2 linked regions of the Microterricola viridarii genome follow. The protein of the gene in region 2 interacts with the protein of the main gene of each other region in a pairwise test. Links are inferred from orthologs where the notes say so. Each region holds a gene or a part of one and is shown on either strand. Other genes may lie near its edges. The genes, in order: BLT62_RS06270 and ndk.

Evidence for each region.
Region 1: the proteins of ndk (region 2) and BLT62_RS06270 interact in binary tests that used the Escherichia coli proteins (3 or more experiments, as listed by UniProt). The link is inferred for Microterricola viridarii from one-to-one orthologs.

The regions. Positions count from the first base shown.
Region 1 is NZ_LT629742.1:1,377,002-1,391,765, reverse strand. The notes cover bases 7,770-10,677. They hold BLT62_RS06270 (uracil-DNA glycosylase), read right to left. Parts: upstream 9,627-10,677; coding sequence 8,913-9,626; downstream 7,770-8,912. Other genes in these bases: BLT62_RS06260 (MFS transporter), read left to right, coding at 10,217-10,677; BLT62_RS06265 (phosphoribosyltransferase), read right to left, coding at 9,631-10,140; BLT62_RS06275 (GNAT family N-acetyltransferase), read right to left, coding at 8,311-8,889; BLT62_RS06280 (IS481 family transposase), read right to left, coding at 7,770-8,182. Outside these bases: BLT62_RS06330 (amidase), read right to left, coding at 1-685; BLT62_RS06325 (hypothetical protein), read left to right, coding at 779-1,264; BLT62_RS06320 (HNH endonuclease signature motif containing protein), read right to left, coding at 1,289-2,707; BLT62_RS06315 (GntR family transcriptional regulator), read left to right, coding at 3,051-3,497; BLT62_RS06310 (ABC transporter ATP-binding protein), read left to right, coding at 3,494-4,396; BLT62_RS06305 (hypothetical protein), read left to right, coding at 4,416-5,141; BLT62_RS06300 (hypothetical protein), read left to right, coding at 5,162-5,371; BLT62_RS06295 (hypothetical protein), read right to left, coding at 5,368-5,841; BLT62_RS06290 (hypothetical protein), read left to right, coding at 5,903-6,205; BLT62_RS06285 (SDR family NAD(P)-dependent oxidoreductase), read left to right, coding at 6,349-7,179; more of BLT62_RS06280, read right to left, coding at 7,190-7,769; more of BLT62_RS06260, read left to right, coding at 10,678-11,734; BLT62_RS06255 (SDR family oxidoreductase), read right to left, coding at 11,908-12,702; BLT62_RS06250 (acyltransferase family protein), read left to right, coding at 12,804-13,895; BLT62_RS06245 (bifunctional o-acetylhomoserine/o-acetylserine sulfhydrylase), read left to right, coding at 14,033-14,764. UniProt on the Escherichia coli protein: Excises uracil residues from the DNA which can arise as a result of misincorporation of dUMP residues by DNA polymerase or due to deamination of cytosine.
Region 2 is NZ_LT629742.1:2,136,659-2,151,322, forward strand. The notes cover bases 11,195-14,002. They hold ndk (nucleoside-diphosphate kinase), read left to right. Parts: upstream 11,195-12,291; coding sequence 12,292-12,714; downstream 12,715-14,002. Other genes in these bases: BLT62_RS09805 (DUF4233 domain-containing protein), read left to right, coding at 11,891-12,253; BLT62_RS09815 (vitamin K epoxide reductase family protein), read right to left, coding at 12,802-13,404; BLT62_RS09820 (Rne/Rng family ribonuclease), read left to right, coding at 13,706-14,002. Outside these bases: valS (valine--tRNA ligase), read right to left, coding at 1-249; BLT62_RS09760 (dipeptide ABC transporter ATP-binding protein), read right to left, coding at 317-1,897; BLT62_RS09765 (ABC transporter permease), read right to left, coding at 1,894-2,772; BLT62_RS09770 (ABC transporter permease), read right to left, coding at 2,769-3,713; BLT62_RS09775 (ABC transporter substrate-binding protein), read right to left, coding at 3,691-5,364; BLT62_RS09780 (GntR family transcriptional regulator), read left to right, coding at 5,488-5,838; BLT62_RS09785 (hypothetical protein), read left to right, coding at 5,835-6,839; ileS (isoleucine--tRNA ligase), read left to right, coding at 7,161-10,511; more of BLT62_RS09820, read left to right, coding at 14,003-14,664. UniProt on the Escherichia coli protein: Major role in the synthesis of nucleoside triphosphates other than ATP. The ATP gamma phosphate is transferred to the NDP beta phosphate via a ping-pong mechanism, using a phosphorylated active-site intermediate.

The sequences.
Region 1 (14,764 bases), 770 kb from region 2 along the record:
TCATGGCGTCCAGCAGCAGGGCGGCGTCGGAGACCGTGCGGGCGAGCGGCCCCGGCACGGCGAGACCGGCCAGGGAATCGAGGGCACTGCCGCCGGGCACCCGCCCGCGGGAGGGCTTCAGCCCGACGAGGCCGCAGGCCGCTGCCGGGATGCGCACGGACCCGCCGCCGTCGCTGCCGGGGGCGAAGGGAAGCATGCCGGATGCCACGGCGACGGCCGCTCCGCCGCTCGACCCGCCGGAGCCCCGGCTGGTGTCCCACGGGTTCCGCGCGGGCGGGCCCGCCAGGCTCTCGGTGTAGCTCGGCAGCCCGAACTCCGGTGTCGCCGTCTTGCCGAGGCTGACACCGCCGGCCGCGTCCAGGGCCTCGACGATCTCGTCCGAGATCGGGGGCACGAACCCGGTGAAGAGCCGGGAGCCGAAGCCGGTCGGCACGCCCGCGCGCATCTCCAGGTCTTTGTCGGCGAAGGGCAGCCCCCAGATCGGCGCCGGTCCGGGGCCGGATTCTTGTAATTCGGCGGCGCGGCTGCGGGCGGCATCCGCCGTCACGGTGACGAAGGCGCCCAGCTCGGGGTTCAGCCGCTCGATGCGGGCGAGGTAGTGCTCGGTGAGCTCGAGCGGCGAGAACTCGCCCCTCTGCAGTGCCTGCCACTGGTCGAGTGCGGTGAGATCGTGCAGTTCAGCCATGTCCAGAGCCTATTGCGGATGCCGAGGCGGTGAGCCCGCTCCGCCCACTACTGTTGGCCAGAACTGGAACGGGGGGGCACTGTGCGACGACTCGTGGATGTCCGCATCACGCGCTGGTACTTCAAGCTCTTGTACGTGGTCGGCGCGTGGCTTCTCGGCATTCCGGTTCTCGCGCTGCTCAATGCGCTCCACCTGCCGCCTGCAGCAGTCGACGCAGTGAGCGGGGCAGTTTCACTCGCGAGCGTCCTCCTCGGCGCACGGATCTTCCGCGGCCGCGGGGAGCCGGTCGCACCCCCTCGACCCTGGTGGAAGATGACGGCGCGGCCACGACTCAGCCGCGCACTCGGCGTCCTCTTCGCTCTGACTCCGGCATCGGCGGCGGCGGTCGCCATCGCCGCGGCATTCGGCGTGGACGCTGCATCCGAGGCGCTGGGCCGCTACACGGAGGCCGGGCTGTGGACGAGCGTTCTCGCGCTCACGGCGCTCGCGGCCTTGTACCTCAACTCTGCGGCACGGCTGCGGAGGCTCCCTGCCCTCCCCGTGGAACCGAAGTTCCGAACGCCGGGGGCCCTCCGCTAGCTGCCGCCCTGACTCCGGGGCGGCCTACTCGACGAGCACGGGCTGGCGCTCCCGCTGGTGTTCGAGGAGGTCGGCGAGCTGGGTGCGGGACCTCGTCGATCTTCGCCACGGCGTCTCGGCCTCGCTGCGTCCGTTCCGGAGCCAGGGCGGCGGTTTCACGTGCGGGACGCCGTCGATCATCAGGATCCGCCAGCCGCTGGTCTCGATCGTGCGGTGGTGATACCAGCACAGGAGGACTCCGTTGCAGGTCTCGGTCTCGCCGCCGTCCCGGTAGGCGATGACATGGTGGATCTCGGACCAGGCGGCCGGGATGGAGCAGCCGGGGATGATGCAGCCGCCGTCGCGGAGGCTGATCGCCCGGCGCTGGGCGGCGTTGAACACCCGATCGGTGCTGCTCAGGCTGACCAGGCGGCCGTCGCCGTCGATCAGGACGTGCTGCTGCCCGCCGGCGCAGACGAACTGCTCGACCGCCCGCAGGGAGATCGGCGCCTCGCAGCCCTCGATGAAACCGGACCCGGCCCCCGAGGCGAGGTCGGCCTGCCGGACCGAGACCAGCACGGTCGGGGCGGCCCCGCCCATGGTCGGGGCGGCGGCGCTGCGGGCGGCGCCGTCGATCAGGCTGGCGAAGACATCGTGCCGGGCCTGCGCGGTCGCCCGGGGGTCCTTCGGCTGGCCCGGGTCGGGATCGGCGAAGCTGGGCTTGCTGCGCGGGCTCAGGTAGGCGTTCAGCAGCGTCTCGAACTTGGCGTCGACCTCGGGCAGCAGCGCCATCCTGCGGTGCACCAACCCGTCCCGGGTCAGGCCGCCGCTGATGCCGCGCGCGGCCATCGCCCGCTCCTCAATCGGTTCGGTGCCGTCCTCGTCCAGGACGCTCTCCCAGACGCGGGCCTGCCCGCGCACCTCGTCGGCCGCGAACGGCAGTGGGGACTCGAGGGTGGGTCCGGTCGCCGCGGCGACGAGGGCGGTCTCGGCGTGTTCCACGTTGAGGTCGCCGACCCGGGCCCGGATCGGGTCCAGGGTGTCGATGATGGCGGCCGCGCTGTCGTAGCCGAGCGAACCGGCACGAAGGGCGTCGGCGACCTGCTCGAAGCGGGCCGGCATCGTGTCGCCGGTGAGCGCGACCCGGGCGCGGGTCGCCGCCCCGAGCCGCATCCGCTGCGTGATCGTGCGCTCGGACGCGAGCGTGGTCCGGGCGAGGAGCTCGACCCCGTTGCGGCAGCCCTTCTTCGCCGACAGCCGGTCCTCGCCGAGCTCGCGGCGGGAGCGGAACGCGACCTCCCCGGCCGCCCGGATGCGGAGCGCGTCGACGAGCCGGCCGACGGCCTCGGCCGTCGCGGTGAGCTCGAGCAGGGCGTCGTCGCGCAGCATCCGCTCATCGGATCCGGCGAGTGCGGCGGCGAGGAGGGACTGTGCCTCTGCCAGCTGCCCCGCCGCGTTTTCCATGCTCCTATTCTACGGCGGAATGCAAGCAATTCCCGAGAAAAATGCCTGATGTGGATAACTTTCCGCGGAATGTCGGTGGGGTGCGGTAGCGTCGGAAGTGGCGCCGCGTTCGGGCTGGAAACCGGGCTTCGGTCGCTCGTTCCTCGCTCCCTCAGCCGACGTGGAGAGAGAAGCTCAGCCGACGCGGAGACGCCTCGCACCCTCAGTCGACGCGGGGAGCGACGCGTGAGTTGCACGCCGGCCGGAGGAAGAGTCAGCGGGGGCTTGACAAAAGCACGGCTAGCTAGTTGGTTAGTTACATGAGTAATGAACCAGCGGGGCGAATGCGCAGAGGGGGACGATCGTGATCACCGACGAGCGACCGATCTTCATGCAGATCGCCGAGCGCGTCGAGAACGACATCATCGACGGCGCACTGCCCGAGGAGGGTCAGGTTCCTTCGACGAACGAGTTCGCCGCGTTCTACCGCATCAATCCGGCCACCGCCCTCAAAGGCGTCAACCTGCTCGTCGATGACGGCATCCTCTACAAGAAGCGGGGCATCGGCATGTTCGTCAGCAGCGGCGCACGCGAGCGGCTCGTCTCCAAGCGGCGCGATCGCTTCGTGCACGAGTACCTGCACCCGCTGCTCGCCGAGGCGGCCAAGCTCGGCATCTCCCCCACGCAGCTCGGCGAGCTCCTCCGCGACGAGGCCTCCGCCACGGCATCCGGGGCATCCACAGCAACCGCCATATCCGCAGCATCCACAGCAGCACCGACATCCGCCTCCCGGAAGGAGCAGCTCTCATGACCGACACCTCCGCTGTCGTCTCCGTCACTGCGCTGAGCAAGCGCTTCGGCTCCGTCACCGCGGTCGACTCCGTCGACTTCGAAGTGCGCGAGAACACCATCTACGGCCTGCTCGGCCGCAACGGCGCGGGCAAGACGACGCTCATGCAGCTGCTCACCGGGCAGGACTTCGCCAGCTCCGGCAGCATCAACGTGTTCGGCGCGAGCCCGGTCGAGAACGCGGAGGTGCTCTCCCAGATCTGCTTCATCAAGGAGAGCCAGAAGTACCCGGACGAGTTCCGCGCCAAGCACGTCTTCAAGAGCGCCCCGTGGTTCTTCACCAACTGGGATGCCGCCTTCGCGGAGGAACTGATCGAGGAGTTCAACGTTCCCCTCAACCGCCCGATGAAGAAGCTCTCCCGCGGCCAGCTCTCGGCGGTCGGCGTGATCGTCGGGCTCGCCTCCCGGGCGCCGCTCACCTTCTTCGACGAGCCCTACCTCGGCCTCGACGCCGTCGCCCGGCAGATCTTCTACGACCGCCTGCTGGCCGATTACTCCGAGCACCCGCGCACCGTCATCCTCTCCACCCACCTGATCGACGAGGTGAGCAACCTCCTCGAGCACGTACTTGTCATCGACCAGGGCCGCATCATCATCGACGAGGAGGCGGACACCCTGCGCGGCTCGGCCACCACCGTCGCCGGCACCCGCGCCGCGGTCGAGCGATTCACCGCCGGCCGGACGCTGCTGCACAGCGAGAGCATCGGCGGGCTGGCATCCGTCACGGTTCAGGGCCAGCTGAGCGCATTCGAACGAGCGGATGCCGCGGACTCCGGCCTCGAGCTGTTGCCCGTCTCCCTGCAGCAGCTGATCGTGCGCAGCACGAACACCTCCACCCATGACTTCCAGGCCTCGGCCTGAGCGCCGGAAAGGACATCCCATGACCCGCATCTGGAACGTGGTGCGCCTGCACCTCGTGAACCGCATGGCCTACGTCACGCTGCCCTGGATCATCCTCGGCTCCGCCTTCCTCATCACCATCGCCATCTGGATGATCCTGCGCTCCGTCGGCGTCACCAGCGGCTTCGACGGGTCGGCGAGCAGCCCGCAGTTCAGCGGCGCGCTGCTCTCGATCCTCATCTACCTGCTCGTGGCCGCCGTGATGGCCATCAACCTCACCTTCCCGTTCGCGCTCGGCTTCAGCGTGACGCGGCGCGATTTCTACCTCGGCACCGCGCTCACCTTCGGCCTGGTCTCGGCCGCCAACGCCGTGGTGCTCACCGTTCTCGCCTCGATCGAGCAGGCCACGAACGGCTGGGGCCTGAACGGGCGGCTGTTCACGGTTCCCTGGGGCGGCGGCGGCACACCCATCGAGCACTGGTTCGGCTTCTTCGCGCTGCAGCTGCTGTTCAGCTTCGCGGGCGCCGCGATCGCCACGATCTACATGCGCTGGCGCATCAACGGCATGGTCGTGTTCTGGGTGGTCGGCGGAGCGGCCCTCGTCGGCCTGTTCGCCCTGATCGCGTACACGAACAGCTGGGCGGCAATCGGCTCGTGGATGGCCGCTCACGGCACGACCGGGATGGCCGCGTGGTCGCTCGTCGTCTCCGCGCTGGCCGGGCTCGCCGGCTACGCGATGCTGCGCCGGGCGACGCCGAAGAACTAGCAGGATGCCAGAACGCGGGCATGGACAACGTCGCCGTGCCCGCGCTGCAGTCGCCGCCGTTGCCCGCCCTCGGCATCGGCATCGGCATCGGGCTGTTGCTGCGCTACAGCGTGATCAGGGTCGCGGTCGCGAGGGGGCTGCGCGACCAGGACAACTGGCTCGAGCGCAAGCGCCAGAACTCCCGCGAGCACGTCGGGCTCGCCGCCGAGGCCGTGCCGCCCCGCCTCTAGTCTTCGTCGGCGGGCCCGGCGTCGAGGTCGGACTCGCCGACGAGTTCGGGCCAGAGCTCCGCCTCGATCTCGCTCAGCAACGCGTGAAAGCCGTAGGGCGCCTCGGCGAGCACACGGCGCCCGGCGATCGGCCCGGCCCAGTGCCAGCTCTGGGCGACGTTCACGATCTCGTACTCGAGCCGGGTGCCCGGTGCTGCGGCATCCGCACCCGCGTCGGTGCCAGCGTCGGTGCCCGCGTCGGCCGGCTCCGCCATCACCCGGTACTCGCCGCGGTACCACCAGCCGCCCTGCTGCACGATCTCCTGCCCGGAGGCGTCGACGGTGACGCCGGGCGCGGCGCTCATCTTCTGCTGGATCGCCGAGAAGACGGCATCCGGGGCGGCATCCAGGTGCCCGGCGAAGGAGCGCAGCACGGTGTGGCGCGGGGGGCGGCCGGTCGGAAGCGCGGGGTGGGACTGAGACGAGGGCATCCCCCGATTCTAGTTTCCGAGGCCACGGCACCGGTCCGTGCCGATGGCCTAGTCTCGCGACATGAGCGAATTCGGCGCTGCCCACCGGCTTGACCCCCGCCACCGAGCCTGGCTGCGGATCGGCGTCGTGCTCGCCGCGCTGCTCGTGCTCACGGGCGTGGTGCTGCTGCTCCTGCCGACCGAGCAGACCACCGTCGGCTGGTTCGCCTATGCCCCGCTCCCCGAGACGGTGTTCAGACCGGATGCCGGCGTGCTCCTGTCCCCGCGCGCGGTGCTCGGCCTGGTGCTCGCGACCCTCGGTGCGCTCGCCCTGGCCGCCTGGGGCGGCTGGGCCTTCGCCCGGCGCGGCCTGGCGCGCGGCTAGTCCGGCCAGGGCTGCAACAGCCCGCCGCCGGGAAAAGCAGGAGGAGAGCACTGCGACCCCCGCAGGCAGGCTCCGCCGTGCGCTCCTCCTGTTTTTTCGACGCGATCACGGTCGTGCGGGGCCCCGGGGTCTAGCCTGAAAACATGACTCGTTTCGTCTTCAACCCGATGGGCACGACGGTGCTCATCACCGGCGCGAGCAGCGGTCTCGGCGCCGCGTTCGCCCGGGAGTTCGCCTCCCGCGGCGCCGACCTCGTGCTCGTGGCCAGACGGCTGGAACGCCTGGAGGCCCTCGCCGTCGACCTCGCCGAGCGCTTCGGCACGGTCTCGACCGTCATCCCGCTCGACCTGACCGCCCCGGATGCCGTGAACACCCTCGTCGCCGACCTCCGTCAGCGCGACATCCAGATCGCCACCCTCGTCAACAACGCCGGCTTCGGCAGCTACGGGCGCTTCGGCGCGCTCGAGCCGCAGCGGCTGCACAACGAGGTGCAGCTGAATGTGCTCGCGCTCACCCAGCTCACCCGCGCCCTCTGGCCGGAGCTGCTTAGGCACGCCCGCACCGCGCCGGCGACCGGCGCGGTGATCAACGTGGCGAGCACGGCCGCGTTCCAGCCGGTGCCGTTCATGTCGGTGTACGCGGCGACGAAGGCCTACGTGCTGAGCTTCTCGGAGGGGCTCTGGTCCGAGGCGAAGGGAACCGGGCTCAAGGTGCTCGCGCTCTGCCCGGGCCCGACCGCCACCGAGTTCAAACAGGTTGCCGGCAGCGAGGGCGTCTCGTTCGGCGCCCCGCAGAGCGGCGCCGAGGTGATCGAGACGGCGTTCCGCGCCCTCGACCGGCGCTCGACGCCGCCGCGGGTCGTCAGCGGGCTGGGCAACGCGTTCTCGGCGCGGGCCGTTCGCCTGGTTCCGCAGCGCTCGCTCCTGACGACGCTCGGCCGGGTGACGAACCCGGCGCGACGGGCGTCGCGGTAGCCGCGGCGCGCTAGCTGTACTGCCCAGCAAGGTTGGTTAACCGGCTGATGGGTGGTTTGCTCCCGATGGCCGTGTGGGGCCTGTGGTGATTGTATTCGTGGAGCCAGACCGGGAGGGCGTTCCGGCGGGCTGACTCGGACGCGTAGAACCGTGAGAATGCCCAGCCGTCGGCGAGGGTGCGGTGGAAGCGTTCGATCTTCCCGTTGGTCTGTGGCCGGTAGGGGCGGGTCTTCTTGGGTGTGATGTTCAACTCGGTGCAGGTGTCGCGCCAGAGGTGGGACTTGTAGGCAGAGCCGTTGTCGGAGAGGACCCGTTCGACCGTGATGCCTCGGGCGGCGAACCAGGACACGGCCCGGCGGAGCACACCCACGGCGGTGACCGCTTGCTCGTCGGCGTGGATCTCGGCGTAGGCGACGCGGGAGTGGTCGTCGATGACGGTGTGCACGAACGCCGTCCCGACCAGCGGCTGCCGGCGCTTGCTCCGGCCCGCGCCAACGGTCGCGGCCCGGTTCTTGCCGCCCTGCTGCTTGCCCAGGTAACGCCAGCCGCCGCCATCGGGGATGTTGCCGAGCTTCTTCACGTCGACGTGGATCATCGCCCCCGGCTTGTCGTGCTCGTAGCGCCGCACGACTTCCCCGGTGCGCTTGTCGACGTGACTCAACCGGTTCAGCCGGCACCGGGTCAACACGGCGTGCACGGTCGACGCGGGCATGCCCACTTTCGCGCCGATCGCGACCGGCCCCAAACGCTTCTTCCACCGCAGATGCACGATCTTCCGCACCAGCCGCTGCGGGGTCCTGTTCGGGTTCCGGTGCGGCCGGGAGGAGCGGTCCTGCATGCCGTCCTCACCCATCGCCGCGTAACGTTCAGCCCACCGCTTGGCGGTCGGCCAGGAGCAGTTGAACTGTCTCGCGGCCTGCGAGATCGGCCAACGGTCGTCCACGATCAGGCGCGCCATGCGCAGCCTTTGGCGTGGAGTCAGCGCAGCGTTAGCGTGGGACATGAGGGCCTCCTGGTCTCGCAGAACTGGTTTCTAAGCAGCTCCACTCTGCAGCAGGAGGTCCTCACTCATTCCCGAAGGACTACAGCGAGTCGTCACACCGATTCAACCAACGTCCCTGGGCAGTACAGCTAGCCGAGCGAGAGCTGCATCATCACGATGCCGAGCCAACGCTCGAACTTGTAGCCGACGCGGCCCATCCGTCCGGTCTCCCGGAAGCCGAACTCCCGGTGCAGCGCGAGGGACGCTTCCGCGCCCTGGTCGGCGATGACGGCGACCATCTCCTTGAGGCCGGCATCCGCCGAGCGCTCGATGAGGTCGGCCAACAGCACCCGTCCGAGGCCCTTGCCCGTGGCGGCCGGGCCCAGGTAGATCGAGTTCTCCACGGTGAAGCGGTAGGCGCGCTTCTGCTTCCACGGCGCGACCAGCGCGTAGCCGAGGATCTGGTCCGTCGGCGAGATCGCGACGACGAACGGCATCCCGAGCTTCTGGAGGTAGGCGAACTTGTCGCGCCACTCGGCCAGCGTCATGGCGTCCTCGTCGAAGGTGACCGTCGAGTTCGCCACGTAGTAGTTGTAGATCTCGCGCACAGCAGGCATGTCTGCTTCGACGGCCTCACGCAGGGTGAAGTCGAACGGCGCCTCCGGCGGCTCTGGCTTGCGCAGGCGGCGCGGCAGCGTGCGGCGCGGCTGGTATTCCTCTTCAAGCATGACGCCAGCGTAAACGAGCAGTATTAACGGAAGATTTCGAGGGTCTGTTGCTCGCTGACCTGGCTGCCGCCGAGCGACCAATCGATCGCCTCCGCGCCCTGTTCGAGCAGCAGCGCGTTGGCACGGCTGAACGGCCGGGAGCCGAAGAATCCGCGGCGGGCCGACAGCGGGCTCGGGTGCGCGGAGGCGATCACGGGGATGCCGCCGAGCAGCGGTTCCAGCGCCTGCGCGTCGTTGCCCCAGAGGATGGCGACGAGCGGCTGCTCCGGCGTGCGCGCGGCGAGCGACCGGATCAGCTGTTCGGTCACCGCCTCCCAGCCCTGCCTCCGGTGCGAGCCGGCCTCGCCGGGGCGCACGGTGAGCACCCGGTTCAGCAGCAGCACGCCCTGCTCGGCCCAGGAGCCGAGGTCGCCGTGCTCCGGCGTCGGGATGCCGAGGTCGCCCCGCAGCTCGGTGTAGATGTTGGCGAGGCTGCGCGGCAGCGGCCGCACGTGCGGCGCAACCGAGAAGGCGAGGCCCATGCTGTGCCCGGGCGTTGGGTACGGGTCTTGCCCGACGATGAGCACCCGCACGCTCTGTGGGTCGATGCGCAGCGCCCGCAGCACGGCAGCCGGGGCCGGCAGGTAACCGGCCTCCCCCGCGAGGAAGCGCTCGAGCCCGGCCAATTCCTCGGCGACGGGCCCGAGCGCGCGCAGCCATCCCTCGTGCACCGCGGAGCGGTCGAAGGTGACGGCCACGGGTCTAGACGGAGACGGGCGGCAGCGCCGACCAGGGGAAGACGATCCAGCCGGCCGTCTTGCGGTAGTAGAAGTTGGGCTCCAGCACCGTGTGCGGCTTGGTGTACAGCGTGGCGGTGCGCACCTCCGCGCCGTTCTCGGCCAGGATGCCGAGCACCTTGACCAGGGTGTGACCGGAGTCGGAGACGTCGTCGACGAGCAGCACGCGCTTGCCGGCGAGGGCCGGCGCGTCCAGCATCGGCGCGGCGAGCATCGGCTCGGGCAGGCGCTCGTTCACGCCGGTGTAGAACTCGACGTTGATCGAGCCACAGTTCTTGGTGCCGAGCGCGTAGGAGATGGCGCCGGCCAGCAGCAGGCCGCCGCGGGCGACGGCGATGACCACCTCGGGCACGAAGCCGCTCTTCAGCACATCCTCGGCCAAACCGCGCGAGGCGTCGGCGAAATCGGACCATTCGAGAATCTCTTTCTCGATGGTGGTGTTGGATCCTGCGGAGTCGTCTGCATCAAAGGCCATGGAGTAAGGGTAATCGCACTTTCCTGCGCACATTCTTGTGGTGCAGCCCGGATACCGCAGGCAGTAGCATCCGAGAATGACATCTGCAGCGACGGCGCGACGCGGCGCCCGCACCGCCGCGGGGGTGACCGCGGCCATCATCGGCTGGCTGTTCCTCGTGGAGATCACCAGTGGAATCCTGCAGGGGTACTACGTGCCGCTGATCCCCGACCTGGTCGACCACCTCGGCATCCACGACGCCGACTTCAACTGGTTCGAGGCCGCCCAGCTGCTGCTCTCCGCGCTCGTTGTGCCGATCCTCGCCAAGCTCGGCGACATGTACGGGCACAAGCGCATCCTGCTGACCTCCACCGTGTTGACCGCCGCGGCCAGCTGGTGGCTCGCCTTCGCCGGCGACTTCTGGAGCTTCCTCGCGGCGTGGGCACTGCAGGGCTTCTACGTGGTCTGGCTGCCACTGGAGGTGGCGCTGATCTTCGACAGGGGCCGCCGCTCCGGGCGCGGCCCGTCGCAGACGCGGCGCGCCGCCGGGCTGCTCGTCGTCGCGCTGGAGGCGGGTGCGATCATCGGCGCACTCAGCGCCGGACGCGTGTTCGCCGCGCTCGGCGAGGACGTCACCCTCACCCTGTTCGTGCCGGCGATCGCCGTCACCCTCGTGTTCTTCGCCATCCTGTTCGGCGTGCCGGAGTCCGAGCCGGGCACCGAGAAGCGCTCACTCGACGTCGTCGGCTTCTCGCTGCTCACGATCGGCCTGCTGCTGATCACCTCCGGACTCACCTTCATGCGCATCAACGGCCCGGAGACGCTCTGGGTCTGGGCGCTCATCGCCGTCGGCGTGCTCGCCTTCTGGCCGTTCGGCAAGTGGGAACTCAAGCAGGCCGACCCGGCCATCGACCTGCGCGTGATGCGCCAGCCGACCATGTGGCCGGTGCTGCTGACCGCCGGCCTCGTCGGCATCAGCCTGCTCGGCGCCCAGGCGCCGCTGGCCACGTATGCGGGCACCGACACCGTCAACGGCTACGGGCTCGGCCTGGACGCCTCCGACATCTCCACGCTCATCGGCGTCTACCTGATCTCGATGATCGTCGGCGCGCTGCTCTTCCCGCTCGTCTCCAAGCGGTTCAGCCCGCGGGTCGCCCTCATCGCCGCCGCGTTCCTCGTCGCCATCGGGTACCTGCTGTTCATCCCGTTCCACCTCGAGGTGTGGCAGGTGTTCCTCAACATGTGCATCGCCGGCATCGGCTCCGGCGCGCTCGTCGGCGCGCTGCCCGCGGCCGCCGCGGCCGCCGCCCCGCAGGGGCAGACCGGCGTCGCATCCGCCCTCACCAACACGACGAAGACCATCGGCGGATCGTTCGCGTCCGCCGTCTTCGGCGTCGTGCTGCTGGCGGGGGCCGCCTCGGCGGTCACCTCGACGGCGGCCAGCCTGGCCGGCTACATGGTGGTCTGGGCGGTCTGCGGCCTCGGCGCACTCGCCGCCGCCGTGCTGCTGTTCTTCGTGCCGAAGCTGGCGTTCGCCGACCCGGATGCCGCGGCGGATTCGACAAACGCAAGCAGCCCAGAGGGCGAACCCGTCCCCCTGCCGCTGGTCGAGTAGGCCCGCCGGGGCCGTACGAGACCCGGCTTCTCGCCGGAAGCCGGGTCTCGTGCGGGGTCTCGATACGCTCGTTCCTCGCTACTCGACCAGCGAGAAGTCGCAGTCGGGCGCGGAGCGCGGGACGTCGCAGACGGGCGCAGAGCGCGAGTCGGCGGCCGGGTCAGGCGGCGGGCTCAGCCGCGGGGGCGCAGCTCGCCCTTGGCGACGAGGTGCGGCGCCGACTGGGCGACCGGCTTGACCACGATCAGGTCGAGGTCCACGTGCGCCGGCCGGCCGAGCGCGTGCACGATCGTCTCGGCCACGTCGTCGGCGCTGAGCGGGTTCGGCACCTCGGCGTAGACGGCATCGGCCCTGGCCTGGTCGCCGCCGAAGCGCACCAGCGAGAACTCCTCGGTGTGCACCATGCCGGGGGCGATCTCGATCACCCGGATCGGCTCCCCGTTCAGCTCCAGCCGCAGCACAGCGGTCAGGGCGTGCGCGGCGAACTTCGCCGCGTTGTAGCCGCCGCCGCCCACGTAGGCCACGTGCCCGGCGATCGAGGTAACGGTGACGATGTCGGCGCCGCCGCCCTCCGCGCGCACGGTGTCCCGCAGCAGCGGCAGCAGGGTGCTGATCACGCGCTTGACGGCGATGACGTTCACCTCGAACATCCACTGCCAGTCGGCGGCATCCGAGCCCTCGACGCTGTCGAGGCCCTTCGCGCCGCCGGCGTTGTTCACCACGGCGTGCAACGGCCCGGTCTCGGCCAGGTGGGCGGCCAGGGCATCGACATCGGCCTGCCGGGTGAGGTCGGCGACGAAGAAGCTCGCCCCGGTCTCCGCGGCGAGCGCCGCCAGCCGGTCCTCGCGCCGGGCCACCCCGACGACGTCCCAACCAGCCGCGCGCAGCTGGCGCACGGTCGCCGCCCCGATCCCTGAACTCGCACCCGTCACCACTGCACGCCTCGTGCCACCACGCTTCATCGTCATGCCTCCCATTCTGCCGCCCGGCGCCGAACCACACAGACAAGAACCACAACGCACGGACAGACGCTGGGCCGCAGAGGCGAGACAGGAGAGAATGGGACGCGATGACCTCCCCCACCACAGCCAAGGCCAAACGCCGCGTCCCGCTCTGGGACAACGCCCGCTGGATCGCCATCACCCTGATGGTGATCGGCCACGGCATTCTCAAACTGATCTCCGAATCGGATGCCGCCTACGCGGTGTACCTGTTCATCTACGCCTTCCACGTGCCGATCTTCGTGACGGTGAGCGGCTACTTCGCCAAGTCGGCGACGCCGAACGGGCGTCAGATGAAGCGCATCATCACCGACATCCTGCTGCCCTACCTGATCTTCGAGACGATCTGGACGCTGATCCACTGGCTGGCTGGCGGCGCGTTCAAGCTCGACTACTCGAGCGCCAGCTGGACCCTCTGGTTCCTGCTCGCCCTCGCCGTCTGGCGTGTCGCCCTGCCCTACCTGGTGCTGCTGCGTTGGCCGCTGGCGATCGCCATCATCGGCTCGATCGGGGTCGGCTACGTCGGCAACGTCGACTCCCTGTTCGCCCTCTCCCGCACGCTCGGGCTGTTCCCCTTCTTCGTGCTCGGCTGGAGCCTGCGCCAGTGGCAGGTGACCGGCCGCTGGCTGACCATGCGGCCCGCCGTGCTCTGGCGCTGGCGGGCGGGCGCCATCGCCCTGTTCGCGCTGCTCGCCGTGGTCTGCTGGGTGGGCGTCGACACCTGGCGGGATCTCAAGCTCCGCCGCTTCCTGCTCTATGACGAGTCGTACGCAGCCATCGGCTACCCGGAGTGGTGGGCCGGCGGCATCCGGCTCGGCTTCATGCTGCTCGCCTTCGCCCTGGTCTTCGCCTTCCTGATGCTGATGCCGCGCCGCACCACCTGGTTCACCGGGCTGGGCGCCGCCACCATGTACATCTACCTGCTGCACTCCTTCGTGCTCTACCCGATCCGGGAGAGCGGGGTGCTGGCCGGCCCGCAGCCGTGGTGGGTGCTGCCCGGCATGATCGTGTTCTGCATCGCCCTCTCGGTCGTGCTCTCGATGCCGTTCATCCGGCGCGTGTTCCGGCCCCTCGTCGAGCCTCGCGCCGAGTGGTTGTTCCGGCGCTCGGAGGGCACGGCGACGGGCACGATCGTGCTGCCGAGGGGCGACAACCGCTAGGCCGGACCGGCGCACTGTTACACCCGAATCCCTAGTGTTACGACGAGTTGCGGCCTCCATTGCTGCGCACAGGGCTCAGGCTTAGGCTCACACTCGAGCGGTGGATGGTCCGCACGCTCTATAGGAGACAAACCCTCATGAGCGACAACACAAGCAACTGGAAGTTCGAAACCAAGCAGGTCCACTCCGGTGCCCGCCCGGACCCGGTGACCAACGCCAGGGCCACCCCGATCTACCAGACCACCTCGTACGTGTTCAACAACTCCGACCACGCGAAGAACCTCTTCGCGCTGGCCGAGTTCGGCAACATCTACACCCGCATCCAGAACCCGACGCAGGATGTCGTCGAGCAGCGCCTCACCGCCCTCGAGGGCGGAACCGGCGCGCTGCTGCTCTCCTCCGGCCAGTCCGCGGCAACCATCGCCGTGCTGAACATCGCCGAGGCCGGCGACCACATCGTCTCGTCGAGCTCCATCTACGGCGACACCTACAACCTGTTCAAGTACACGCTGGCCAAGCTCGGCATCGAGACCACCTTCGTCGAGAACCAGGACGACGCCGACGAGTGGCGCCGGGCTGTGCGCCCCAACACGAAGCTGTTCTTCGCGGAGACGATCGGCAACCCGAAGATCAACATCCTCGACATCGCCCTCGTCGCCGATGTCGCCCACGAGGGCGGCGTGCCGCTGATCGTGGACAACACCATCGCCACCCCGTACCTGATCCGCCCGTTCGAGCACGGCGCCGACATCATCATCCACTCCGCCACCAAGTTCCTCGGCGGCCACGGCACCGTCATCGGCGGCATCATCGTCGACGGCGGCACCTTCGAGTGGTCCAAGAACGTCGAGCGCTTCCCCGGCCTGACC
Region 2 (14,664 bases):
GTAGAACACGCTCTTGCCGCGCATGCGCTGGAAGCGGGCGACGACGTCGGTGTGCGTGTAGGAGAAGACGTGGCCGATGTGCAGCGAACCGGATGCCGTCGGCGGCGGCGTGTCGATCGAGTACATGCACTCGCGGGTGGCGCCCGCACGGTCGAAGCGGTAGGTGCCAGCGGTCTCCCAGACCTGGCCCCACTTGGCTTCCAGCCCTTCGAGTGCGGGCTTGTCTGGAACGCGATCGGGGGTAGTCATGAGGCTCCGGTTCGTTGTGGGCGGCACCGTGTCGGTGGTGAGGTGCCTGATAGTCAGCTCAACAAGGCTACCGGACGCGGCCGACCGAAAGGCGCGGCGCATCGGCGAGCAGCTGCGCCGTGTACGCGTGCCCCGGCCGGGCGAACAGCGCTGCGGCCTCGCCCTGCTCCACGACCCGCCCGGCCTGCATGACGGCGACCCGGTCGCTCAGCTGCCTGATCACGCCGAGGTCGTGCGAGATGAACAGCATGCTCAGGCCGCGCTCGCGCTGCAGCCGCCCGAGCAGCTTGAGGATCTGCGCCTGCACGGTGACGTCGAGGGCCGAGACGGGCTCGTCGCAGATCAGGATTTCGGGCTCTGCGGCCAGCGCCCTGGCGATCGAGACGCGTTGGCGCTGCCCGCCGGAGAGGGTGAGCGGATGCCGCGCCGCCAGCTCCGGCGCCAACCCGACCTGGCCGAGCAGCTCCGGCACTCCCGCGCCGCGGGAGGCGTCCCGGAGGATGCGCCCGACGCTCCAGCGCGGGTCGAAGGAGCTCAGGCTGTCCTGGTAGACGGCGCCGATCCGGTGCCGGCGCGCCCGGCGGGCCCGCTCGGGCAGCGGCGCCCAGGCCTCGCCGTCCAGGCGCACCGTGCCGGCATCCGGGGTCTCCAGCCCGAGCAGGATGCGGGCCAGCGTGCTCTTGCCGGAGCCGGACTCGCCGACCAGGCCGAGCGTCTCGCCGCGGCCGAGCTCCAGCGAGACCCCGTCGACGGCCTGCACCCGGCCGCCGTCCCTGGCGAAGGAGCGGGAGACGCCCTCGACCGCCAGCACGGCAGGCCGCGCCGGCTGCGTCGGGTGCGCCGGGTGCGCCGGCCGCACCGGCTGCGCCGCGCGGGGCGCGTGGTCGGGCACGGCGGCGATGAGGCGCTTCGTGTACTCCTCCCGCGGGGCGCCGAGCACCTCGGCGGTGCTGCCCTGCTCGATGACCCGCCCGCCCCGCATGACGAGCACGCGGTCGGCGAGGGCGCTGACGACGGCGAGGTCGTGGCTGATCAGGAGCAGCGCGGTGCCCTGGGCGGTGATCTCGGCCAGCAGCTCGAGGATGCGCGCCTGCACGCTGACGTCGAGCGCGGTGGTCGGCTCGTCGGCGATGACGATGGGCGGGTTCAGGGCGAGGGCGGCGGCGATGAGGGCCCGCTGGCGGAGTCCACCGCTCAGCTCGCCGGAGCGGCGGCGCATGGCGGCATCCGGGTCCGGCATGGCCACCCGCTCCAGCAGCGCGCGCACCCGGGCCTGCACCGCGCCGGCGCCGCCGCGCTCGTGCAGCCGGATGGCGTCGCCGATCTCGCGCCCGATCGGCCGCAGCGGGTCGAGCGAGACGAGGGCATCCTGCAGGACGAGCCCGACCTCGGTGCCGCGGATGGCGCGCCACTGGCGCTCCGTGGCCTTCCGGAGGTCCCGCCCGGCCACGACGAGGCGGTCCGCCCGCACCTCGGCGCGCGCGCCGGCCAGGCCGAGCAAGGCCCGCGCGGTGACGCTCTTGCCCGAGCCCGACTCGCCGACGATGGCCACGCACTCGCCGGGGCGCAGCACCAGGTCGACGCCCTGCACGACGGTCTCGTCGCCGAAGCGCACGCTGAGCCCGGCCACATCGAGAAGCTCATTCACTGTGTGCCACCTTCCCTGGCGCGGACGCGGGTCAGCGCTCGGCCGAGCACGGTGCTGGCCACGGCGGTCAGCACGATCATCAGCCCGGGGAACACCGTCAGCCACCAGGCCGTGGCCAGGTAGGGGCGCCCGGCGGAGAGCATCGCGCCCCACTCCGCGGTCGGCGGCAGTGCGCCGAGCCCGAGGAAGCTCAGCGCGGACGCCCAGACGATGGCCTGGCCGATGCCGAGGGTGGCCAGCACGAGCAGCGGCGCGAGCGCGTTCGGCAGGATGTGCCTGCCGAGGATCCGGCGCGGCCGGTGGCCGAGCACCCTGGCCGCCTCGACGTAGCCGGAGCGCCGGACCGCGAGCAGTTGGCCGCGGAGGATCCGCGCGTAGCCGGGCGCCGTCGAGAGCCCGACCGCGAGGGTGGCGGTGACCGGCCCCGGCCCGGCGATGACGATCACGAGCAGGGCGAGCAGCAGCCCGGGGAACGCGAACAGCACCTCGACCGTGCGGTTCACCGTGAAGTCGAACACGCGGCCGCCGAACGCGGCGAGCACGGCGAGGGCCAGGCCGAGCGTCAGTCCGATGGCGGTCGCCGCCACGCCGATCAGCAGCGAGTTGGCTGTGCCGAAGACGACGCGGCTGTACACGTCGCGCCCGGACTCGTCGGTGCCGAACCAGTGCGCGGGCGACGGCGGGGAGAATGCGTCGCGCGGGGCGATCTGGTTCGGGTCCAGCGGCGCGACGGCAGCCGGCACGAGACAGGCCAGCAGCAGGTACAGCGCGAACGCCGCCGCCAGCACTGTTCCGATGCGCACAGTTCCGATGCGCAGGGCGCCGGCGCGCGGCCGGACGCCAACGGCGACCGTGCGGAGCTCGAGCTCGCTCATGCCGTCACCGCCTCCCTGCGTGGGTCGACGAGGGCGGAGACGACGTCGCTGAGCAGCGTCATGAGCACGTAGATCAGCGCCACGACGAGGACGACGCCGGTGACGACGGGCACGTCGCGGGCGGTGACGGCCTGCAGCAGGGTGCGGCCGAGCCCGGGCCGGGCGAAGATCGTCTCGACGACCACCGCGCCGGAGAGCAGGGTGCCGAGCGCCCAGCCGGAGAGGGCGACGGCGGGGATCGCGGCGTGCCGGATGGTGTGCCGCAGGCTGACGCCGACGGCGCTCTCGCCGCGGGCGCGGGCCGAGAGCACGAACGGCTGGGCGAGGGCGTCCAGCATGCCCTCCCGCATCACGGCGGCCAGAAACCCGGCCAGCGGCACGGCGAGCGTGAGAACGGGCAGCACCAGGCCGCCGAGATCGCCGGTGGACACCGGCGGGAACCAGCCGAGGGCCGTGCTGAACAGCGCGATCAGCGCCGTCGCCAGCCAGAAGTGCGGCAGGGCGGCGCTGGTGAGCTCGATGCCGCTGGCGACGGACGTCGCCACGCGGCCCGCCCCCGTCGAGACGAGCGCGAGCGCCAGGGCGAGCAGCCAGGCCACCGCGAGGGCCGCCACCGCCAGCAACACCGTTCCGGGCAGCTGCGCGCCGAGCAGGTCGGCGACGGGCACCTTGAGGGCGTACGACTGGCCGAGGTCGCCGGAGAGCAGTCGGCCGAGCATCGCCGCGTACTGCACGGCGAGCGGCTGGTCCAGGCCGTACTGCTGCCGCACCTGCTCCAGCGCCTCCGGCGAGGCCTGCGAGCCCGGCCCGCCGAGCACCGCCAGCGCCGGGTCGCCGGGGATCAGCCGCAGCGCGAAGAAGGTGATCGTCGCGACGGCCCAGAGCACGAAGACGGCGCCGGCGACGCGGGCGGCGACCCTACTCGCTGAGCCAGGCGTCATAGAAGCTCGGGGTGGACACGGTGCCGATGGCGCGCGCGCCGTGCAGCGTGGGGGAGAGCAGGAAGTGGTTCTGCTGGTCGTAGAGCGGCAGCACGGTGAAGCTGCCGAGGATCCTCTTCTGCGCCGCGGTGTAGAGGGTCTGCCGCTCGTCGGCGTCCAGGCTGCTCGCCGCCTGGGCGAGGAGGCTGTCGAGCTCCGGGTCGCTCAGCTGGGCCAGGTTGGCGAAGTAGCCGCTCGGCGCCGGGGTGATGCTGTCCGAGTGGTAGAGGATCCGCAGCACGTCCGGGCCGACCTTCGTGTACGGGGCGCTGACCACGTCGTAGTCGTTCGTGAACAGGGCGCCGTACCAGCTGGAGAGGTCGAGCGGGGTGATGACGACCTCGAAGCCGGCCTCGGCCGCCGTCGCCTGCACCTGCTCGAACAGCGACTGCTCGGCCGGGATCGACTGGTTGGTGCTGACGGGGAACGCGAGGCTCAGGCGCTGGCCGTCCTTGACGCGGATGCCGTCGGCATCCTTCTCCGACCATCCGGCCTCGTCGAGCAGGGCGTTGGCCTTCTTGAGGTCGGTGCCGAACAGCGACTCGTCGGAGTAGCCGAGCGGCTCGACGCTGGAGAGCGCGGAGTAGGAGCGCGCGGCGGTGCCGAAGAAGAGGGAATCGATGCCGTCGTTGACGTCGACGGCGCGGATGAAGGCCTCGCGCACGAGGGGGTCGTCGAAGGGCGCCTGGCCGGAGTTCAGCTCGAGCCGGTTCGAGGCGCCCGGCCGGGGCGCGTCGATCTCGGTGAAGGTGCCGGCGGATGCGGCGGCGGCCAGCGTGTCCGGCTGGGCGTTGTCGATGACCTGCACCTGGCCGGCCTGCAGCGCCGCGTAGCGGGAGGCGGAGTCCGGCAGGAAGCGCCAGTCGATCGCCTCCAGGTAGGCGGGGCCCTCGTGGGCGGCGTCGGCGGGCGGCGAGCTGTAGTTGTCGTTCCGCACGAGCGCGACGTGGTCCTGCTTGACCCAGCCGTCGACGGCGAACGGGCCGGTGCCGATCGGCGCCTGGCAGTTCTCGTCGAGGCCGCGGGCGATGCCGGCGGCCGATTCGATGGCCAGCCACGGCTGGCTGAGCGACTCGAGCAGGGCGCTGTCCGGGGCGGTCATGGTGAAGCGCGCGACCGTGTCGCTCACCGCCTCGACGCCGGCCACCTTGCCGAGGGCGAGGTAGCCGGTGGAGGAGCCGGTGGCCGGGTCCTGGACGTGCTCGACGGTGGCCTTCACGTCGGCGGCGGTCAGCGGGGTGCCGTCGCTGAAGCGCACGTCGTCGCGCAGCGTGAACTCCCATGTGAGGCCGTCCTCTGCCATCTCCCAGCTGTCGGCGAGCCAGGGGATGATCCGGCCGTTGTCGTCGATCGACACGAGCGACTCCAGGTACTGCCCGGCGATGAGTGCCTGCGGGTAGTTGCCGCCGACGTGCGGGTCGAGGCAGTCGGGCTCGGCGTCGCCGCTGGCGTAGACGAGGGTGCCGCCGCTCACGGGGGTTCCGGATGCCGCGGTGCCGGTGGTGCCGGCGGCGTCCCCGGTGGGGGCGCTGCACGCGGCGAGCAGCAGGACGGCGGAGGCTGCCAGCGGCAGCAGTGCGCGCCGGGCGGCGCGGGAGGGCAGGGCAGGCATCGAGATCCTTGCTGGGGAGGGGAAGTGCGCCCGGCGTTGAGCGAGCGCGTCATAATCATGGCACCGGGAGAGGCGCTCGGCACGCCACTTGTTATAGTCCAGCTAGAACAATAGGATCGATGTGTGCTCATCCGCATCGATCCCACCCTCTCCACGCCGCTGTTCGAACAGTTGGCGGCCGGCATCCGTGCCTCGGTCATCGACGGGCGGCTCACCGTGGGGGAGCGGCTGCTGCCCGCCCGGGAGCTGGCCGGCGCCCTCGACATCAACGTGCACACGGTGCTGCGCGCCTACCAGATCCTGCGCGAGGAGGGCCTGCTCGACATGCGGCCGGGCCGCGGCGCCATCGTCGCCGGGCGGATCGGTCAGCACGCCGCGCTGGCCGGCGCGATCCACGACCTAGTCGACGAGGCCAAGCTGCGCAACGTTTCGGAGAGCGCCCTGCTCTCGCTCATCAGAGAGGCCTACAAGTGAACGACTCCACCCAGCACGCCAACCCGGAGCAGCGAGCGGTGACGCGCTCCCGACTCCTCCTGGTGGCCGTCGTGTTGCCGCTCGCGGTCGCCGTGGCATCCGCACTCGTCATCATCAGCTGGATCCCGACCCTGCCGGCGGTGATCGGGATCCACTGGGGCTCGGAGGGGGTGAACGACTTCGGCAGCCCGTGGGAGCTCGTCGCCATCGTTCTCGGGACGGTCGGTCTTTTCAGTGGCGTGATGGCCTTCTCGTTCGCGCATCTCGCCGAGCGTGGCCGCCCCCGGCCCGCCCAGAAGGTGCTGGCCGTGACCTCGCTCTGGCTGTCCGTCCTGCTCAGTGTCGGCATCGCCGGCTCGGTTGCGACGCAACGCGGCTTGAGCGACGCCAGCACCGCACCAGATCCCCTGCCCTGGCTGCTGCTCGGTGCCCTGCTCGGGCTCGTCGCGGCCGCGGCCGCCTGGTTCCTGCTTCCGCGCGCCGACCGCACGCCGCCGTACGCGTTCGACGTCGAGCCGCTGGACGTCGGCCCGTCGGAGCGCGTCTTCTGGACGGGAACCGTGTCCGCAGCCCGCGGCGTGCTGCTGCTCATCCTGGCGGTGTTCGCGCTGGGGATCGGGAGCACGCTCGCCGCGGCGCTCGGCGGCGAGGAGGTGCTGGTGCTCGTGCTGCTGCCGCTGTTCGTGGTGCTCGCCGTGGCGCTCACGACCGTCCGTTGGAGGGTCAGCGTCGGGCAGCACGGGGTGAACGTCGTCTCCGTCGCCGGCTGGCCGGCGATCCGGATTCCGCTGAGTGAGGTGGCCGATGTGCGGCTGATCGCGGTGAACCCGGTCGGCGACTTCGGCGGCTGGGGCTGGCGCTGGAACGGCGGGCGCACCGGAATCATCCTGCAGGCCGGCCCGGCGATCGAGGTCACCCGCAGCAACGGGAAGGTGCTCGTCGTGCCCGTCGACGACGCCGAGACGGCCGTCGCGGTGCTGCAGGGCGCCGGCGCCCGCTGAACGCCGCCGGCCCGCTGAACGAGCGCGGGCCGGCGGAGTTGGGCGAAGCGGCTCGGGTCCGGGCTCCGACCCGCTATTCTTAGAGGCACAGACTGCGAACCGGCCATCACCGGGGAGTCCTCGGAAGAGAACAGGCGGGCGCCACGGCATCCGACTGAGGTAGAACCGAGCGGGGCTGGCCCGTCATCGCCAAGGAACAAGCGGCTTCCCGGCTGCCGAAGGCGGCATCGGGGAGCAAGCGAGGTGGTACCGCGGCAGGCAGAGGCCCGCCGTCCTCGTGGAAGTGGCCAACAGCATCCGTCAGCCGTCCAGGAGACACACGTGTACCCCAAAGACTCGAACACCCCCGATTCCTCCTCCACCGCGGGCTCCGGCGCCGCATTCGGCGTGACGCCGTCGCCGAACTTCCCCGCGATCGAGGAGGAGGTGCTCGCGTTCTGGAAGCAGGACGGCACCTTCCAGGCCTCCATCGACCAGCGCGAGGGCGAGGACGAGTGGGTCTTCTATGACGGCCCGCCCTTCGCCAACGGCCTGCCGCACTACGGCCACCTCCTCACCGGCTACGCCAAGGACGTCTTCCCGCGCTATCAGACCATGCGCGGCAAGCAGGTGCACCGCCGCTTCGGCTGGGACACCCACGGCCTGCCCGCCGAGCTCGAGGCGGAGCGCCAGCTCGGCATCACCGACAAGAGCCAGATCGAGGAGATGGGCATCGCCGCGTTCAACAGCGCGGCCAAGGAGTCGGTGCTGCGCTACACCAAGGAGTGGCAGGAGTACGTCACCCGGCAGGCCCGCTGGGTCGACTTCGACAACGACTACAAGACGCTCGACACCAGCTACATGGAGAGTGTCATCTGGGCATTCAAGACCCTGCACGACAAGGGCCTCGCCTACGAGGGCTACCGGGTGCTGCCCTACTGCTGGCGCGACCAGACCCCGCTCTCCAACCACGAGCTGCGCATGGACGACGACGTCTACAAGATGCGCCAGGACCAGACGGTCACCGTCACCTTCCCGCTGACCGGCCCGAAGGCGGAGTCGCTCGGCCTCACCGCCGTGCGCGCCCTCGCCTGGACGACGACGCCGTGGACCCTGCCCACCAACCTCGCCCTCGCCGTCGGCCCCGACATCGAGTACGCGGTCGTCCCGGCCGGCCCCAACGGCACCCCGGATGCCACCGTGCTCCGCGAGGAGGCCGAGGGCACCGCCGCGCACACCGAGGTGCTCGGCGGCGAGTACCTGATCGCGATCGACCTGGTCGCCGGTTACGCCAAGGACCTCGGCTACGACAGCGCAGAGGAGGCCACCGCCGCGATCTCGCGCACCGTCCGCGGCCGCGAGCTCGAGGGCGTCAGCTACGACCGCCTGTTCGACTACTACGCCGACACCGAGGAGTGGGGCACCGAGAACGCCTGGCGCATCCTCACCGCCGACTACGTCACCACCTCCGACGGAACCGGCATCGTGCACCAGGCCCCCGCCTACGGCGAGGAGGACCAGAAGGTCTGCGAGGCGGCGGGCATCCCCGTCATCCTCTCGCTCGACGACGGTGGCAAGTTCCTGCCCGCGGTGACGGATGTCGCCGGCCAGCTCTGGATGGACGCCAACAAGCCGCTCACGCAGCTGCTGAAGGCCGAGGGCCGCCTGCTCCGCCAGGCCAGCTACGAGCACAGCTACCCGCACTGCTGGCGCTGCCGCAACCCCCTGATCTACAAGGCCGTCTCCAGCTGGTTCGTCCGCGTCACCGAGTTCCGCGACCGCATGGTCGAGCTGAACGAGGACATCAACTGGGTGCCGGACAACGTCAAGGACGGCCAGTTCGGCAAATGGGTGGCGGGTGCCCGCGACTGGTCGATCAGCCGCAACCGCTACTTCGGCTCGCCGATCCCGGTCTGGAAGAGCGACAACCCCGAGTTCCCGCGCGTCGACGTGTACGGCTCGCTGGACGAGCTCAAGCGCGACTTCGGCACGCTGCCGCTGAACGCGGCGGGGGAGCCGGACCTGCACCGCCCCTACATCGACGACCTCACCCGGCCGAACCCGGACGACCCCAGCGGTCAGTCCACGATGCGCCGCATCTCCGACGTGCTCGACGTCTGGTTCGACTCCGGCTCGATGCCGTTCGCCCAGGTGCACTACCCGTTCGAGAACCAGGAGTTCTTCGGCGAGCACCACCCCTCCGACTTCATCGTCGAGTACATCGGGCAGACCCGCGGCTGGTTCTACGTCATGCACGTGCTCTCCACCGCGCTGTTCGACCGACCCGCGTACAAGAACGTCGTCAGCCACGGCATCGTGCTCGGCTCCGACGGCCAGAAGATGTCCAAGTCGCTCCGCAACTACCCGGACGTCTCCGAGGTCTTCGACCGCGACGGCTCCGACGCCATGCGCTGGTTCCTGATGTCCAGCTCCGTGCTGCGCGGCGGCAACCTCGTCGTGACGGAGGAGGGCATCCGCGAGGGCGTCCGCCAGGTCATGCTGCCGCTCTGGAGCACCTGGTACTTCTTCAGCCTGTACGCCAACGCGTCTGCCGGTTCGAATGAAGCAGCCGGCGGCTACGAGGCCACCCTGCGCACCGACTCCGGCGACGTGCTCGACCGCTACCTGCTGGCCAAGACCCGCACGCTCATCGAGGATGTCACCACCGACCTCGACGCGCTGGACAGCACCCTGGCCGCCGCCAAGCTGCGCGACTTCGCCGACGTGCTCACCAACTGGTACGTGCGCCGCTCGCGCGACCGCTTCTGGGCCGGCGTCGGCGCCGACGGCAGCAACAGCGAGGCCTTCGACACGCTCGCCACCGTGCTCGAGGCGTTCACCCGGGTCGCCGCCCCGCTGCTGCCGCTCGTCAGCGAGCGCGTCTGGCAGGGGCTGACCGGCGGGCGCAGCGTGCACCTGACCGACTGGCCGGAGGCCGACGCCTTCCCCGCCGATGACGCCCTCGTCGCCGCCATGGACCAGGTGCGCTCCATCACCGGTGCCGCCCTCTCCCTCCGCAAGCAGGCCGCGCTGCGCGTGCGCCTGCCGCTGGCTGCGCTCACCGTCGTCGCCGCCGACACCGCCGCGCTCGCCCCGTTCGAGTCGATCGTGCGCGACGAGCTCAACGTCAAGTCGGTTGAGTTCGTCGAGCTGGCCGAGGACAGCGCCGCCCGCTACGGCATCACCAGCAAGCTCACCGTCAACGCCCGCGCGGCCGGGCCGCGCCTCGGCAAGGGCGTGCAGCAGGTCATCCAGGCCGCCCGCAGCGGCGACTGGAGCGAGACCGACGGCGTCGTCACCGCCGGCGGCGTCGAGCTCGCCGCCGGCGAGTACGAGCTCGTGCTCGAGACGGCCTCCGGCGGCGAGGGCCAGGCCCTGGCCCTGCTGCCCGGCGGCGGCTTCGTGCTGCTCGACACGGCGACCACCCCGGAACTCGAGGCAGAGGGCCTCGCCCGCGACGTCATCCGCGCCGTGCAGGACGCCCGCAAGGCGGCCGGCCTCGAGGTCAGCGACCGCATCAGCCTGAGCCTCGTCGTGTCGGAGGACGGCCTCGCGGCCGTGCAGCAGCACGCCGAGCTCATCGCCGCCGAGACCCTCGCCACCCAGGTGAGCGTCGCCGCGGCATCCGGCACAGAAGAACTCGCCCCGCTCGCAGGCGGCGCACACGTGCACATTGGAGTAGTGAAGGCATGACCGACGACAACAGCGCATACACACCCGACGACGAGTTCGCGGACGCCGCGGCCGCCGTCTACGCCGAGCTGCTCGCCCGCGTCGGCGAGGTGAACCCGCAGCCCCGGCTCGAGCCGACCCGCCGCGCCGTCGAGCTGCTCGGCGACCCGCAGCGCTCGTACCCGATGATCCACGTCACCGGGACCAACGGCAAGACCAGCACCAGCCGGATGATCGAGAGCCTGCTGCGCGCCCACGGGCTGCGCACCGGCCTGCTCACCAGCCCGCACCTGGTCAGCTTCAACGAGCGCATCGTCATCGACGGCGAGCCGATCAGCAACGAGGCGCTCGCCCACAACTGGGCCGACATCGCCCCCTACATCGCCATGGTCGACACCGAGCTGATCGCGGCCGACGAGCTGCCGCTGACGTTCTTCGAGGCGCTGACGGTGCTGGCCTTCGCCAGCTTCGCCGACGCGCCCATCGACGTCGCCGTCGTCGAGGTCGGCATGGGCGGCGAGTGGGACTCCACCAACGTCGCCGACGGCCAGGTCGCCGTGTTCGCCCCGATCGCGCTGGACCACCTCGGCAAGCTGGGCGACACGATCGGAGAGATTGCGCGCACCAAGTCCGGCATCATCAAGCCCGCCGCGGCCGTCGTGTCCGCGACGCAGGCGCCGGAGGCCGAGGCCGAGCTGGCCCGCGCCGCCGAGCTCACCGAGTCGACGTTGGCCGTGCAGGGCGCGGCGCCCGGCTTCGAGCTGCTGAGCAGCACCGTCGCCGTCGGCGGCCAGCTCATCACGGTGCGCGGCCTCGCCGGCACCTACAGCGAGCACTTCCTGCCGCTCTACGGCAGCCACCAGGCGCAGAACGCCGCGCTGGCCATCGCGGCCGTCGAGTCCTTCCTCGGCGGCGGCACCCAGGCCATCGCCGAGGACATCCTCACGGAGGCGCTCGGGGAGTCACCTCGCCCGGCCGCCTGCAGCTGGTCGGCATCGAGCCCACCGTCATCGTGGATGCCGCCCACAACCCGCACGGCGCGTCCTCCCTGGTCGCGGCGCTCGGCGCCTACTTCGACTTCGACGAGATCGCGGTCGTGCTCGGCGTGCTCTCCGACAAGGACGCCCGCGGCATCATCCAGGCGCTCACCCCCGTCGCGACCCGCTTCCACGTGACGCAGTCCGGCTCGGAGCGGGCGATCGACGCCTACGAGCTCGGCGAGCTCGTCGCCGACGCGGTCGGCGAGGAGGCCGTGTTCGTCTCCAACGACCCCGCCGAGGCGCTGCAGAGCGCCCGTGAGTGGGCCGACGCGGCCCCCGCCGGGCCGTCGTCGTGACCGGTTCGATCACCCTCGTCGCCGAGGCGATCGTGATCGCCGACGCCGAGAACTGGATGCAGTCGTGACCGCCGCCCCCGCGCCCCGGCAGAGCTCGGTGCAGCGCTCGCTCGCCTCGATCGTGCTCGGCTTCGAGCTCGTCGTGATCTTCCTGGCGACCCTCGTCATCGCCTTCGGCCCCGGCGCCGTGCTGCCGCCCTGGGTGATGCTCACGGTCGGCGGCATCGTCTGCCTCCTGGCCATCGCCACGATGGGACTGCTGCGCCACCGCTGGGCCTACGCCCTCGGCTGGGGCGTGCAGGCGGTCGTCGTGCTGAGCGGCTTCTTCAACCCGGCCATGTTCTTCATCGGCGCGCTGTTCGTCGCGATGTGGGCGTACTGCATGATCACCGGCGCGCGCCTGGACCGCCAGAAAACACTTTCTTAAGCCGACAACCCACGGCCAACCTCTAAGGAGAAAACACTATGAGCACCGCAATCGAAGAGACGCTGGTCCTGGTCAAGCCCGACGGCGTCGCCCGCAGCCTGACCGGTGAGATCCTGCGCCGCATCGAGGCCAAGGGCTACTCGCTGGTCGACATCCGCCTGGTGCAGGCCGAGCGCTCCCTGCTCGCCGAGCACTACGCCGAGCACGAGGGCAAGCCCTTCTACGAGCCGCTGGTCGAGTTCATGGAGTCCGGCCCCATCGTCGCCATCCGCGTCGCGGGCAACCGCGTCATCGAGGGCTTCCGCGTGCTGGCCGGCACGACCGACCCCACCACGGCGGCCCCCGGCACCATCCGCGGCGACTTCGGCCGCGACTGGGGCCTGCGCGTGCAGCAGAACCTCGTGCACGGCTCCGACTCGCCCGAGTCGGCCGAGCGCGAGCTGAAGCTCTGGTTCAGCTAGCAGCACCAGCACCACAACGAATGCCGCCCGGCTCCAGCCGGGCGGCATTCGTCATCTCCGCGTTCAGGGGTCTGGCGGCGGATGACGCTAGAAGACGTGGCTGATCACGTCCAGGCGCAGCTGGGCGATGACGGCGACGACCAGGTAGCTGAGCAGCGTGATCAACGGGATCCAGCCGTACGCGGCATCCGAGAGGCGGCGGACGGCGGCGCCGAGCGGGAGGCGCCCGGTGCGCAGGTTCTCCAGGGTGACCATCCAGAACAGGGGGATGACGACGGCCCAGGTGACCATGCACCACGGGCACAGCGTCGCCAGGGCGAAGATGCTCGTGCCGATCAGCCAGACCACGAAGGCGAGGGCGAGCACGACGCCGGCGTTGTAGCCGAGCCAGAACCAGCGCGGGAAGCGCACGCCGCCGAGCAACGCCACCCCGATCGTGATCACGACGGGCCAGGCCATCAACCCGATCACCGGGTTGGGGAAGCCGAAGATCGCGCCCTGCGGCGAGTTCAGGTTCGCCCCGCACTGCACCAGGAGGCTGAAATCGCAGCTCGGAACGGAGCCGGGAACCTGCAGCAGGTGGAACTTCTCCAGCGTCAGTGCGAACGCCGCGAGCAGGCCGATCGCACCCAGAATGACGGTCAGCACGCCGTGCGGAATGGACGAACGCGTAGATGCAGTTTCGGGCATAGACGGATTATCCCACGCGTTGCGCGCGTGAAAACGCGATAGCGTGCGATAATTGACGCAGTCGTTTGAGCCCTGCTCGAACAGGCGACAAGAAGGCTTACCGGGTGCCCAGCACCCACAGATGCATCAGAAGTATTCGCACAGAGGATTCGGTCCGCGCACCGAGAGAAGTAGCAATCAGAGCCACGAGCCGGTTGCACACAACTAGATTTGCGGGGGTTCGCTCAACGGAGCCCCGCTCGAGAGAGTACCCGGAGCGGGTGGCGCGGTTGCCCGCACCGGTCAAGGAGTTATCCCGGTAATGGTGGACAAGACCAACAATGAGACAGGCAGCAACGACGCGGCATCAGATTCGACGAAGAGTCAGGTGAAGAAGCGCCCCCGCATCTTCGGAGCGCGCAAGAAGCGCGCGGACGAGGCCCCGGCTGTAGAGAGCACCGTAGAGAGCGCCGCGGTCGCAGCGCCGATCATCGCCGAGCCCGCCGCCCCGGCCGTCGCCGAGGTGCAGGCTGAGGCGCAGGCGGAGGCAGAGGCCGTCGCCCCGGAGGCGGAGCAGGCCGAGGCCGCCCCCGCCGCGGATGCGGCAGCGGCAGAGGCGCCCGCTGCGCCGGTCATCCCGACCCAGCTCAGCACCACCTCGCTGATCTTCCATGCGCCCGTCATCGCGCCGCTGCCGGCCCGCTCGGGCTCCGAGCGCGGTTACGAGCGCGGCTACGAGCACGACTACGACCGCGACGCCGACGACGCCTCCACGGTGCGCCGCCGCGCCCGCCGCCGTTCCGGCGAGGAGGGCCGCTCCGGCTCCGACGACCCGGCGAACACGGTCGTCAAGGTACGCACGCCGCGCGAGCCAGAGCTCATCACTGAGCCGCAGCGGATCAAGGGCTCCACCCGCCTCGAGGCCAAGAAGCAGCGCCGCCGCGACGGCCGCGACGCCGGCCGCCGCCGCACCGTCATCACCGAGGCCGAGTTCCTCGCCCGCCGCGAGTCCGTCGACCGCAGCATGGTGGTGCGCGCCAAGAACAACAAGATCCAGATCGGCGTCCTCGAGGACGGCGTGCTGGTCGAGCACTACGTGGCCAAGAACCAGGAGGCGAGCCTGATCGGCAACGTCTACCTCGGCCGCGTGCAGAACGTGCTGCCCAGCATGGAGGCCGCCTTCATCGACATCGGCCGCGGCCGCAACGCCGTGCTGTACTCCGGCGAGGTCGACTGGGACGCCGCCGCGGCGGAGAACCCCGGCGCCAACCAGCCGCGCCG